4 regions of the Pectobacterium actinidiae genome follow, and region 1 is predicted to be linked to each of the others. Evidence: predicted binding sites of a transcription regulator. Region 1 holds the regulator's gene; each other region holds the start of a gene.
The links. Region 1 encodes Fur, which represses iron uptake genes when iron is present. Its sites were predicted from a motif close to ATAATAATGAGAACNACTATCAA; they were not measured.

Region 1 (3,191 bases):
ACCGAGAGCATAATCCCTATTTATCATAGGGATTTTAGTCTCCGTAGGGATGTTTTCGTTTTCTTACTTACCTTCGCATTTCACATACTCTTGATTTACGCATCCTTACCGATACGAGTTTCTCCCGATGTGAGTGTCTGTTATTATTAACAGATAAGTGGGTGAAATATTACACCATACCATTAGGAATCAAGAGGTTATTCAATTCATGGCACTCATCGGAATATTTTTTGGCAGTGATACTGGCAACACTGAAAACATCGCCAAAACGATTCAACAGCAGTTAGGCACCAACGTTGCTGATGTTCATGACATCGCTAAAAGCAGCAAAGAAGATCTCGAAGGTTTCGATATTCTGCTGCTGGGTATTCCAACCTGGTATTACGGTGAAGCTCAGTGCGATTGGGATGACTTCTTCCCGTCGTTGGAAGAAGTGGATTTCACAGGAAAATTGGTTGCTCTGTTTGGCTGCGGCGATCAGGAAGACTATGCAGAATACTTCTGTGATGCCATGGGCACCATCCGTGACATTATTGAGCCACGCGGCGCGACGATTGTCGGTCACTGGCCAACAGAGGGCTATTACTTTGAAGCCTCTAAAGGACTCGCCGACGACAATCACTTCATCGGCTTGGCTATCGATGAAGATCGTCAGCCTGAACTGACCAGCGAACGCGTGACAACGTGGGTGAACCAGATCAGCGATGAGCTGAACCTGAAAGAGCTGGTTGGCTAAGCCATTTTGGCTCTGATAAGCGCTATCAGAGCCAAAACAGTATTGATAGGTAAAACCTTTCATAATAATTGATACATTTTTTTAACTTCTATCAGTAAACCTGTACAATAATCCCATCGGCTTTGTACGTGCATCATCATTTCCTCATTCACCAACAACGAATTGCGTTGTATACCAATAGTGTGAATAGGGACAATATTGTTAACATTCGCTTGTTTTCATTTTGTATGCGCGGTTCTATAATTGAGACGCTTTTGCATTTTTTGAGCCGACCGATGTCATAGGCTAGGCAGCCTCCATTGATAAGTAAGCAACAGGATTAAACCCGCATGACTGACAACAACACCGCATTAAAGAAGGCCGGCCTGAAAGTCACTCTTCCAAGACTGAAAATACTGGAAGTGTTACAGGACCCTGTCTGCCATCACGTCAGTGCGGAAGATTTATATAAGAAACTGATTGATATGGGCGAAGAGATTGGTCTTGCTACCGTCTATCGCGTACTCAACCAGTTTGATGATGCGGGTATCGTCACTCGTCATAACTTCGAAGGTGGAAAATCCGTCTTTGAATTGACGCAGCAGCATCATCACGATCACTTAATTTGCCTCGACTGTGGCAAAGTCATTGAATTCCGCGATGAGTCTATCGAAGCGCGTCAGCGTGAGATCGCAGAAAGACACGGCATCAAACTGTCCAACCACAGTCTGTATCTCTATGGGCATTGCAGTGAAGGGGATTGCCGAGAGGATGAAACCCTGCACGATTCCACGCGATAAATAAATCGACCGCATAAAAAAATAAAACCGCCAAGGCGGTTTTATTTTTGTCTTCTTACCCGTGGCCTTAGCCTACCCAGGTATCTCGCAGTCCAACCGTACGGTTAAACACCAAATGCTCGGCACTGGAGTAAACGCGGTCCGCACAGAAATAGCCTTCGCGCTCAAACTGATACGCTTTCTCTACTTCCGCCTGCGTCAGGCTCGCTTCCACAAAGCCTTGCGTAATTTTCAGTGAATCTGGATTAATCGTCGACAGGAAATCCTCCGCCGCCCCTGGATTTGCCACACTGAACAGGCGATCGTACAAGCGGAATTCTGCTGGTACCGCGTGTGCCGCAGAAACCCAGTGGATAACACCTTTCACTTTACGGCCGTCAGCCGGATCTTTGCTCAGCGTTTCCGCATCATAGCTACAGTAGATCGTAGTGATGGTGCCCTGCTCATCTTTATCAATACGCTCAGCTTTGATCACATAGGCATTACGCAGACGCACTTCTTTACCCAGCACCAGACGCTTGTACTGTTTGTTGGCCTCTTCGCGGAAGTCAGCGCGATCGATGTAAACTTCGCGGCTGAATGCGACCTGACGTGAGCCCATTTCCGGCTTGTTCGGATGGTTTGGCATCGCGACAAATTCTTCGTGCTCAGCTGGCAAATTCTCGATTACGACTTTGACCGGATCCAACACCGCCATTGCACGTGGAGCATTCTCATTCAGGTCATCACGAATACAGGACTCTAGCGCGGCCATTTCCACGTTGTTATCCTGCTTCGTTACGCCGATACGCACACAAAACTCACGGATAGATGACGCGCTGTAACCACGACGGCGCAGACCAGAGATGGTCGGCATACGCGGATCGTCCCATCCTTCAACGACGTTTTCCACAACCAGCTGATTCAGCTTACGCTTGGACATAATCGCGTATTCGAGATTAAGGCGGGAGAATTCGTACTGACGCGGGTGGCAAGGAATAGTGATGTTATCCAGCACCCAGTCATATAGACGGCGGTTATCCTGGAATTCCAGCGTACACAGTGAATGCGTGATCCCTTCCAGCGCATCGGAAATGCAGTGGGTGAAGTCATACATCGGATAGATGCACCACTTGTTGCCCGTCTGGTGATGATCGGCAAATTTAATACGATACAACACCGGATCGCGCATCACGATAAAAGACGATGCCATATCGATTTTTGCACGTAAACAGGCCGTCCCTTCCGCAAACCCGCCGTTGCGCATTTTTTCAAACAGCGCCAGGTTTTCTTGCACGGTACGGTCGCGATAAGGGCTGTTTTTGCCTGGTGCCGTCAGCGTACCACGGTATTCACGAATCTGCTCAGGCGTCAGCTCATCGACGTAAGCCAGCCCTTTACTAATCAATTCAACCGCATAGGCATGTAGTTGATCGAAATAATCAGAAGAATAACGAACGTCGCCGCTCCATGAAAAACCCAGCCACTCGACGTCACGTTTGATCGACTCAACGTACTCGATATCTTCTTTTACCGGATTGGTGTCGTCAAAACGCAGGTTGCATTGCCCCTGATAGTCACGCGCGATACCAAAATTCAGGCAAATAGATTTTGCATGCCCAATATGCAGATAGCCGTTCGGCTCTGGCGGGAAACGCGTCTGAATATGCTCATGTTTACCGGACGCCAGATCTTCA
Region 2 (3,191 bases), 910 kb from region 1:
CAGGCGCGATGCCAGCGCGGAGGACTGTCGATCCAGCTCCCGATAGCTCCACTGACGCTCGCCACACACGACCGCAACGGCGTCAGGTTGCGTCGACAGGTGACGTTCCCAGGCATCCGTGAGCGGCAGGCCAACCCAGTACCCCTTGTCGCGATAACGCTGTGCCAGTTCCTCCGGCCAGGGCGTAAATTCAATGCTCATAGTCCATCCACACCTGAGTTAAGCCCAAACGCATTCAACATCGTGTTTAATTTGGCGGCGGTTTCAGCCCATTCATCCTCGGGGACTGACGCCTCAACAATACCCGCACCAGCAAACAGGCGGACGTTATTGTTTTTGATCGTGCCGCAGCGAATGGCTATCGCCCATTCGCCATCGCCGTTGGCATCACACCAGCCGACAATGCCGCTGAATACGCCGCGATCGTGCGGTTCCAGTTCAGCAATCAGTTGGCGCGCTTCCTGCGTGGGGAAGCCACACAGTGCGGGGGTAGGATGGAGCTGACAGGCGATTTGAAGCGCCGTCATCTCCGGGTTCGCCAGTTCACCGCGGATAGCGGTAGACAAATGCCACATGGAAGCGGTGTGCATCAACGAAGGACCTGATGGAATCGTTAATGACGAACACAGCGGCATCAGGCGTTGGCGGATGTCATCCACTACCAGCTTATGTTCGTGCTTGTCTTTGCCAGAATTCAGCAGGCGCTGGCTGTTCAGGTAATCCAGATGCTCATCGTTCATCCGTCGCGCCGATCCCGCCAGCGGATTAGAGACAATGACGTTCCCCTGCTTGCGCACTAGCAGTTCCGGACTTGCACCCAGCAACACCGAACCATCCGGCAGCGGCAGGGAGAAGTGGTATCCGCCAGCGTTCTGCACCATCAGGTTATTGAGGATCGTTTGCGCCTTAACGGGGCTCGTCAGCTCAATGTCCAGAATGCGTGACAGCACCGCTTTGCTCAGTTCACCATGGCGGAACCGCTCAACGGCCTTTGCCACGATGGACTTAAACTGACATTCGTTCGGGACGCTGTTTAACGTTAGTGCGGTAGGGCCCGCCGCCGTGTGCTTACGGGCACGGCTGACAAGTTCAGATTTCGTCGTAACGGTATAACTTTCAGGGATATAGAGACAAGACGGTTGCGTAGTATCAAAGGGAATGGCCCCCACCACAATAGGCAGCGACTGCCCTGCCTGACGCGCCCGTTGGAACGCCTGCGCGATTGCAGGACTAAGCCCGTCATCGTGAGAGCCTTGAGCACAAACAGGGGACGAAATACGTTCGAATAAGCCGGAAGTAGACAGGCTACGGTGTTCCGATGCATATAAAAAAGCGGTCTGTTCAGAGTAAGTTAGCCCGCTAAATGTTTCAGCTTCTGTAATCAGTGTATCCACAAGACGGCTCCTGCGCTCGCAAATTAAATACCAATGATTATTAAAATCATTATCATTTATATTAAGCGCAGTTAAATTACACTGAAGTAACGTGTTCGGTCAATCCTTCCACAGAATGGTTATTCACTCCGATTAATTAGGGGTTATATTGATGTTAATCAATTTTTTTGTGCATGTTTCATAACGGATAATGGTTAGCAACGAGAATGTATTGATTATAAAACCCACATCACAAATGATAATGAAAATACTTATCATTCATTGTCAGAAAAATTAAGCTGCGCTAGACTGCGCAAATATTTTACTAATCATGTCTAAATGTGAGCCCGTCATGGATGAAAGCATGTACCGCCCGCACACCCGATCCGTTGTGCATCTGGCGCTGCTCATTAACATGCTTTCCCTCGGTAGCCTGATGATGGTGATGCCGCTAGGCCCCGATTTCATCAGCGCACTGTCTATGGATGCCAAAAACATCGGCTACATTAGCGGCGGTGCAACGTTTGCCTCCGCCATTGTCGGCTTCCTCGCCGCTCCCTATCTGGACAGATTTAACCGTAAACATGCTCTAATCGTGCTGCTAACGCTGCGTTTTGGCCTGACGGCAGCCTGCATGTTTGCCACCAGCCAAACCCATCTTTTAGTGTTGTTTATTCTGGCGGGCTGCGTGGCTGGGCCAGCATCCGGGGTCTTAATGGCGGCGGTGGTCGATATTGTGCCAGCCAACGAGCGTGGAAAGCAGTTGGCCTATGTCGGCATGAGTTTTTCACTTGCGGCCATCGTCATCATGCCACTGTCGCTGGAGTTGGCTCACCGTATTAACTGGCAAGCACCGTTTTATATTTTCGGCCTCGGCGGCCTGTTGCTGGTGTTGTTGGTGCTGTGCCTCTTTCCTTCCATGCCACCCACGCACCGGGTTCAGCAAAGTCGTGTTTCGCCCACCACGGCACCCACGTCTGTATTACATGATCTGTTAGCATCCCCCCTTTTCCTGTTGGGGCTGACGGTCATTTCGCTGCAAATGTTCGGGCATTTCCTGCTGATTCCCCATTTTTCCAACTACTTTCAGTTCAATCTGGCTTTCCCGCGGGATGATATTTCCCTGCTTTATCTCTGCGGTGGGCTGGCAAGTATGGTGACCATGCAACTGTGCGGCAATCTGTTGGATCGAGGATATGCCAGCCGGACGATTGTCGTCACGACGCTGCTGCTGGCCGTTGTAATTCTCTGCGGTTTCGTTTTGCCTTTTTCACTTTCCCTGTATCTGGTGTTCACCCTGTTCATGGCGCTCAGTGCAGCCCGCTCCAGCAGCACGCTGGCAATTACCGCAGGTATTCCGCTGCCGCATCAGCGCGCCGCGTTCATGTCCTATCAGGGAACCGCAGCCAACGTGGCATCAGGGCTTGCCAGCGTTGCTTCTGCCGCTTATCTAAGCACCTCCGTTGAGGGAAAAATTAACGGATTCTCGCAGCTCGCCATCGCCAGCACCGTATTTGCGCTAGCCGCCATGCTGCTGACAATGCGCTTAATTCCGCAATTGGCTGAACGCAGCCGAAAGATGGCCGCACGCCAAACGGTACAGGCTACACAGCAATAAACCGAGTGGGTCAGCAATACACGTAACACAGCACGTTTACGGGGATATTTTTCTACATTTGATGGGGTCTTTGACATGCAGCTAAAATCGGAAAACCGTTTTTCACATCATCCTTTCCCACACAGCAAGGTGTATCGCGCCCTGCTGATGACCGGGTTACTCGCACTGCCTGCGTTCGCACAGGCAGAAAACGCGGCAGA
Region 3 (3,191 bases), 2.6 Mb from region 1:
GCGTCAGAATGGTACTGTCCGTCAGTTGGACGTTATCTTCCACGAAGGCCGAAGCCAGACGCGCGGCAGATTTCTCACTGCGACCACTGCTGCTCAGCGACCCCACGCTGCCCGCTTCGGTTGTCGTCTGCGTGTTCGACACCGGATCCGTCATCTTCTGTTCGTTCCATTCAACCCCAAACGTGAGCACCTGATCGACCCACAGATTCAGCGGAAGATTGACCTCGTTGTGCGCGGTAAAATTATCCAGTTTGATGGTGCCGTATTGGTTCGGATTATTGGTATCAAAAATACCTTCTAAGCCGCCGGACAGCCCCTCAAGAATACGGGTATTGTGCGTACGTTCATATTGCAGATACGACGTAGAACTGACGCCGCTGTCCCAGTAGCCGCGATGCGTAACCGCAAAATTCTGGCGGTACATGCGGTTAGTTTCCTTGCCATAATTACTGACAACCAGCGCGTTAGTGTTGGTGTTTTGCGAATCACCCGCATAGATATTGCCCTGACGGCTGTAACCCGTTTCAAACTCCAGCGACTGTTGCTCGGTCATATCCCAGCGCAACAGACCGTTGATATCCTTATTACGCACCCCTTCGCGCCCGGAAGGCAGTGAAGCTGACTGATTACCTGCGCGTGCAGACTGATGCCCTTCGTTAATATCGCGTGCATCGGCCTCGGTTTTATTCAGGTTACCATACAGACGGAAGCTCAGGCTGTCGGTCAGGCCGCCCATCAGGCTGAAATCGGTACGCTTGGTGGCGCCTTCCGAGCTATGCTCCGGCGCGTTCAGGTAGGTGTTCCAGGTGCCGTGCCATTCCTGCGTCGGCTGTTTGGTGAGGATGTTGACCACACCGCCCGCCGCACCGTTACCATAGCGTGCCGCCGCCGGGCCGCGCAGCACTTCAATACGCTCAACCATGTCGGCAGGCACCCAGTTGGTGTCACCACGGGTATCGCGCTCGCCGCGCCAGCCGTAACGCACAGCGGTACGGCTCGATACAGGTTTGCCATCCACCAGAATCAGCGTGTTTTCCGGTCCCATACCACGGATATCGATCTGGCGATTGTTACCGCGCTGGCCGCTGGTTGAGTTACCAGACAGATTAACACCCGGCATAGTGCGAATCAGATCTGACAGATCGTTAGCAGGCGGACGCTTGCTGATATCCTCAGCCGTAATCACCGACACGCCCGGAGCCTGACGGGTTTGCTCAGCGGCCGTCACCACCATCGTATCGCCCGACGCTTTATTTTCGGCCTGATTCTGCACCTGAGGGGCAGGTTCTGTTGAAGACGTCGTCGAGGTTTGCGCCGCACTCAGAAACGATGTCATCCCGCAGCTAACGCCAATGAGCGTCGCCAGATAACGACGCGATTGTGGTAGTTTCATCAAAATTATCCTGCCCTGTAAGAAATGAATAAGTAGCCTGAAAAAGGATCAACATCGCAGCCGGTACAGCGACACCTAAACGACAATCAGCAAACGCGCTGAATAATGGCGGAGATAAAACGCGCAGACGTGGCGGTTATCGGGAGAGAAGCGTCATGCCAACGGGCATCACGTTGTGTTGTTATGAAATGCTGTGTGTAATCAATCAGCCCTTTTCTCCGCATGGCCGGAAATGGAAAATGCATTTATCGTACAATGTGATGTTCCCAACGAAAAATGCTATTGAGAAGTATTTGCATTACCATTTTGGCGCGGTCATTGTTACATTTGTCATTCAGGACGGGGTTTGCTCTAGCAGCAAAATGTTTTGCCAAAGCATCAAAATGGAAGGCGCAGGTCGAAGGGTTTAATCAGATAGGTAATCACGTGCGCAGCTTCACTCAATCATCAAAGCCGATCTATAAAGATCATATCGTTCAGCAATCGAGCCTGGTTGCGAACAATTACCGTTTTATCGGCCCTCGGCTGATCGATAACACGCCAGTGCTATTTGGGTCGTTCACTGTCATGCAGCTCAACCCGCATCTGATCCTGCATACCGCGGATGTGATTAATCGCCACAACATGAAAACCCAAAACCTGCTGGATGGCGCGATCAAGCTAGCCATCGTGGTGAGTGGCAATGCGCATATCTCATTTGGTCATCAGGAACTGCATCTGGGAGAGAACCAGCCCGCCTCGCTGATTACGCTGACAGAGCCGACGATGTTTACCCGTATCGGCAAGCGTGATGAATATGAAAGGACGATTACGCTGACGTTCGACAGGGAATGGCTGTACGGCAATATGATGGATACCGTTGGCGACTGGCAGGCCATCCACGATTTCACGCAGACTCATCTGGCGACACACCTGTGGACACCGTCCCGACAGGCGCTGGCGATTGCCTTACAAACGCTGGACGCAGAACCTTGTCAAACACCGCTCCAGCGCCTTTATCTGGAAATGCAGTGTATGAGCCTGATTATCGAGGCGTTTACTTCATTAACCGCCAGCGTGGCGCAGGAGAAAAGCAGCGGTGTCACCCTGCGCAGCTACCATCGCATTCAACAGATCAAAGAGATGCTGGAAAGCGGCAGCGCCGATAATCTATCGATGAGCGAAATCGCCAAAAGCGTCAACATGAGTGAAAGCACGTTGCAGCGCCATTTCCGTCAAACGTTCAATATGAGCGTTTTTGAATACCTGCGTAACTGCCGTTTGCAGCGTGCCATGCTGGCCTTGCAGAAAGATGGCATCGGTATTGCGCAAGCGGCCAGCATCGCCGGTTACAACAGCCCAGCCAACTTTGCCACCGCCCTGCGCCGTGCATTCGGTATTACGCCGGGTCAGTTAAAAGACCGCTTCTGATATTGAATCACTAATAACCAAATGAAATTTGTTATTCCATCTGGTTATTAATCGCCACTCAATAATGCGCAGTAAATTAGTGCTTTTATGCCAGCGACACATGACGACTCATGATCAATCAGACTGATATCACCGCAACGCTTGCCCACTACATCATCCATAGCGAACCCAATCGAGAAGCGATTGATGCCGCCCGTGAAGGCGTAACCGATTTTATCTCCACCGCGCTCCCTATCACGCAGGGAGCCATTGCCGATAGCGGGCTCGCACCGTTAAAGCAGGTTTTCAGCGGTACGGACAGCCTGACGCGTAGTCTGATACTGGGTTATGCCGGTCACGTACTGGACTTTGACGATTATCATCCGGCGTTTCGTGGTCACCCCAGCAC
Region 4 (3,191 bases), 1.1 Mb from region 1:
AAGCCCCACTCTACGTTGTTGCTGGTTTCCGTTTTGAGGTCGCTATTGCCGATAAAGGCATACTGGAACGGTCCGGCATAGTTGGCGTCGAGGTTGGTGCTGCCATAAAGCTGGCTGGCATCCGGGAACTGCGCGCCGCGACGGTACTGCACATAGGTTGTCAGCGTCGGAGTGATGTCATAGAGGAAGCTCAGAGAAGGCAGGACTTGCGTATCACTGTTGGCTTTGCCGTACAGTTTGTTGACATCAGATTCACTGATGACACTGCCGTCACCGCTCAGGCGAACCGTATTGGTCGGTTTGGTGCGCTGATGAATAGCACGCACGGCAGGAACAACCGAGAAAGCGTGCCCCGCCAGATCCCACGTCATCGTATCCTGTACGAAGCCCCCCACGGTATAGCTATCGCTATCGGCTTCAGGCTGCATGATGTTATTGGCGCCGGTCTGGTTAGGCGATTGCCTGAACGGGCGTTCTGTTTTGCTTTGGCTGGCGTTTAGACCCCAACTGAATTCGTGGCGATCCCAGTTTTTCACCATATGCGTATCAAAGCCGTAGGTGGTGACGTTGTAGTCAGAATAGACCCGATGGCTATCTGCCGCCGCCATCCCGGTGGTTGCTGGTAGCCAGGTGTTGTCGTGTGATTCGCTGTTTTGGAAGTAAATGCGGCTATCAACCAGATCGACCAGCGTGTTGTTGACGGGCGTCCAGCGATCTTTCAGGCTGGCGGTCCAGCGGCGTGTCTCGCTGCTCTGTTGCGCCGTGCCGTAAATGGTGTTGTTGTCGTTTGGCAGACTACCCCAGTAGTCATAATGGGTATGATTGGTTTTATGGTAATAATCCAGCGTACCGGTGAGCTGATGCTCGTCATTGGCCTGCCAAATACCGGATGCCAAAATGGCGTTAGAGTGCCAGTTGGCGGGGTAAGCGGCTACCTCGTCGCTGTTATTACGCGTTTGCTGGCCGTCACGGCGGCTGAGTACGACAACGCCGCGTAGCTCGGCATCACCGCCTGCGGCGGTGATGCCGTTATGCCAACCATGGTTGGCGGAATCGTAGTCACTCTGGAAACCGAAGTAATCCTGCTTGCCCGCTTTCAGATAATCATCAGCAGATTTTGGTCGAAAGGAGACGCTGCCTCCGAGTGCGTTGATCGTATTCTCGGCGGAGGTGACGCCTGACTCAATATCGACGCTGCTGTACACGTAAGGATCGATATAGTCGCGCCCCATACCGAACGTATTGAATCCGGCACGGCTGGCGTAGCTACGGCCTGTGGCATTGGGCAGGGCGATACCATCGGTATCGATCGCCACACGGTTGCTTTCAATGCCGCGAATGTTGTAGCCCGTGTAACCGCCGCGGTCGAAGCCGCTTTTCCCTGTATTACTGCCACCGCTGGAACCCGTTGCGCTCACCAGAGGTTGATAACGCATGATGGTGCCAAAATTATTGCCGCCTTCTTTTTGCATATCTGCGGCAGTTAGCGTCGTACTCGAACCCGCTTTTTTCTCGATTTTGGGTGCATTAACGATCATCACATCGTCGGTCTGTCCCGTTTTTGCCGCCGACGTGTCTGGATTCTTCTCGCTGAGTGTGTTGTTGCTCGTGGTGCTATCCGCTGCCATGCTGTTCAGTGCGACGCCAGTCAAGATGCCGGTGAGAAGAATTTTATTTAAATTCTTGTTAATTAACATAATGATACTCTGCTATAAGGTTGTTCTGGCCAGCGGCGTTGGGGGAAATATGGCGTGCTGGTAGCTAACGTCTGCAAAGGAAATGCAAAACGACGTATAACATTAATTATCATGTGGAAATGATAATTATTATCAACATGCTAAGCATTATCATTTGTTGTTGCAATGAAGATGAATAATTCTTAATGAAACGGTATGTTCTCTATTAATGATGAAGTGACCGCGTATACGTTATGTATCAATGAGGTGTAATGAAACTGCCGACTTATGAAACCGATCACTACGAGCTGGACGATGGCGAAGCGCTTAACCGCGAGCACCCAGATTCATTCTGGATCCCGGACAAAGCAGTACGTGAGTCATTGGTGCCTGGCGATTTTGTTAAATTGATCTTCCGTATGGAAGAGACCGCTGGCGCTGATGATCTATCGGTGGAAAGAATGTGGGTCAACGTGACGAAAAAGCACGAGACGCTTTACGAAGGTGTTTTAGATAATGACCCGAAGGGAAGTGATTGCGTGCAGTGCGGCCAGAGTGTGACGTTTCATGCTCGTCACGTGATTGGCATTTATGGAAAGGGTGAATAGCCGTATCGCTAGCCGTGCGCTGTTTTGATGGTTGATACAATACGCGTATCCGCCAGCGACGGCGAAATACACGCTGACGTCTTCCTTCACTGCCACCGCGAGATGACTCACGATGCCGATTGAAATACCCGAATCTGTTCTTCCACTGTTTCAGGCGGCAGGCTTGCCACGTGCCGGCGAGCAACCAATCCCGCCGTTTGTGCCGGAGAACCATCCGGCTGCTGCCATCCTGCATGCGTTCGGCGGGCTAACGGTTGGGCTGAGCGGTGCAGGAAAAGAGTGCGCCAGCGGTGACATTATTTTTGGCGGCAGTGAGGATTTGCAGGAAGATGACACGCTGCTCGAGTGGCAAGGTATTCTGAATACGACGCTGATTCTGATCGGCGAGACCCATCATTCACACGCGGCTTTGCTGATGGACTGCGAGGGCGCTTGTTACGGGATGAGTTTTATCCATGAGGCATTCTGGTTTGAAGGTGCATCTTTTGGTGCCGCCGTTGAGCGTATTCTGCTGGGTCTGAAGGGGAAACCCATGCTGCGCCCCGATCAATCGTCAATATCCGTATATGGCGAAACGATTACCGCAGATCATCCGAGCGTTCACCGCTACCGCTAGCCACCTTCTCTGGCAATCGTCGGATTCACATCGGCCATAACGAATGTGGAGCCGCAGCGCGGTTCTCTGTGAGATTGTTCTCTGTGACATCACCTCATCAGATAAGGTACTATTCCCGCCAAACATACCGCCGCTATGGCGTGCCGGAAAGCGTAACCATCGCGCCGCGATGTGAGGGAAGTGAGATAAATGAGTGAGATGACTCATGACGGCGCAGAAAGCCTTGCGCTGCGCACGTTTACCGAAAATGCATACCTAAATTATTCCATGTACGTCATCATGGACAGGGCA

Region 2: the regulator Fur is predicted to act here: its motif matches at 1,630-1,652, upstream of KKH3_RS01335 (isochorismate synthase).
Region 3: the regulator Fur is predicted to act here: its motif matches at 1,670-1,692, upstream of KKH3_RS16390 (TonB-dependent siderophore receptor).
Region 4: the regulator Fur is predicted to act here: its motif matches at 1,811-1,833, upstream of KKH3_RS00520 (TonB-dependent receptor domain-containing protein).

Annotation. Positions count from the first base shown of each region.
Region 1 is NZ_JRMH01000001.1:1,209,053-1,212,243, reverse strand. Features, by position in the region: gene fldA (flavodoxin FldA) at 209-736, shown strand; gene fur (ferric iron uptake transcriptional regulator) at 1,066-1,515, shown strand; gene glnS (glutamine--tRNA ligase) at 1,583-3,191, opposite strand, start outside.
Region 2 is NZ_JRMH01000001.1:295,863-299,053, reverse strand. Features, by position in the region: gene KKH3_RS01340 ((2,3-dihydroxybenzoyl)adenylate synthase) at 1-201, opposite strand, end outside; gene KKH3_RS01335 (isochorismate synthase) at 198-1,394, opposite strand; gene KKH3_RS01330 (MFS transporter) at 1,738-2,991, shown strand; gene KKH3_RS01325 (TonB-dependent receptor domain-containing protein) at 3,067-3,191, shown strand, end outside.
Region 3 is NZ_JRMH01000001.1:3,804,205-3,807,395, forward strand. Features, by position in the region: gene KKH3_RS16390 (TonB-dependent siderophore receptor) at 1-1,393, opposite strand, end outside; gene KKH3_RS16395 (helix-turn-helix transcriptional regulator) at 1,820-2,803, shown strand; gene KKH3_RS16400 (MmgE/PrpD family protein) at 2,914-3,191, shown strand, end outside.
Region 4 is NZ_JRMH01000001.1:111,693-114,883, forward strand. Features, by position in the region: gene KKH3_RS00520 (TonB-dependent receptor domain-containing protein) at 1-1,697, opposite strand, end outside; gene KKH3_RS00525 (DUF2314 domain-containing protein) at 1,949-2,284, shown strand; gene KKH3_RS00530 (SUKH-3 domain-containing protein) at 2,397-2,900, shown strand; gene parC (DNA topoisomerase IV subunit A) at 3,090-3,191, shown strand, end outside.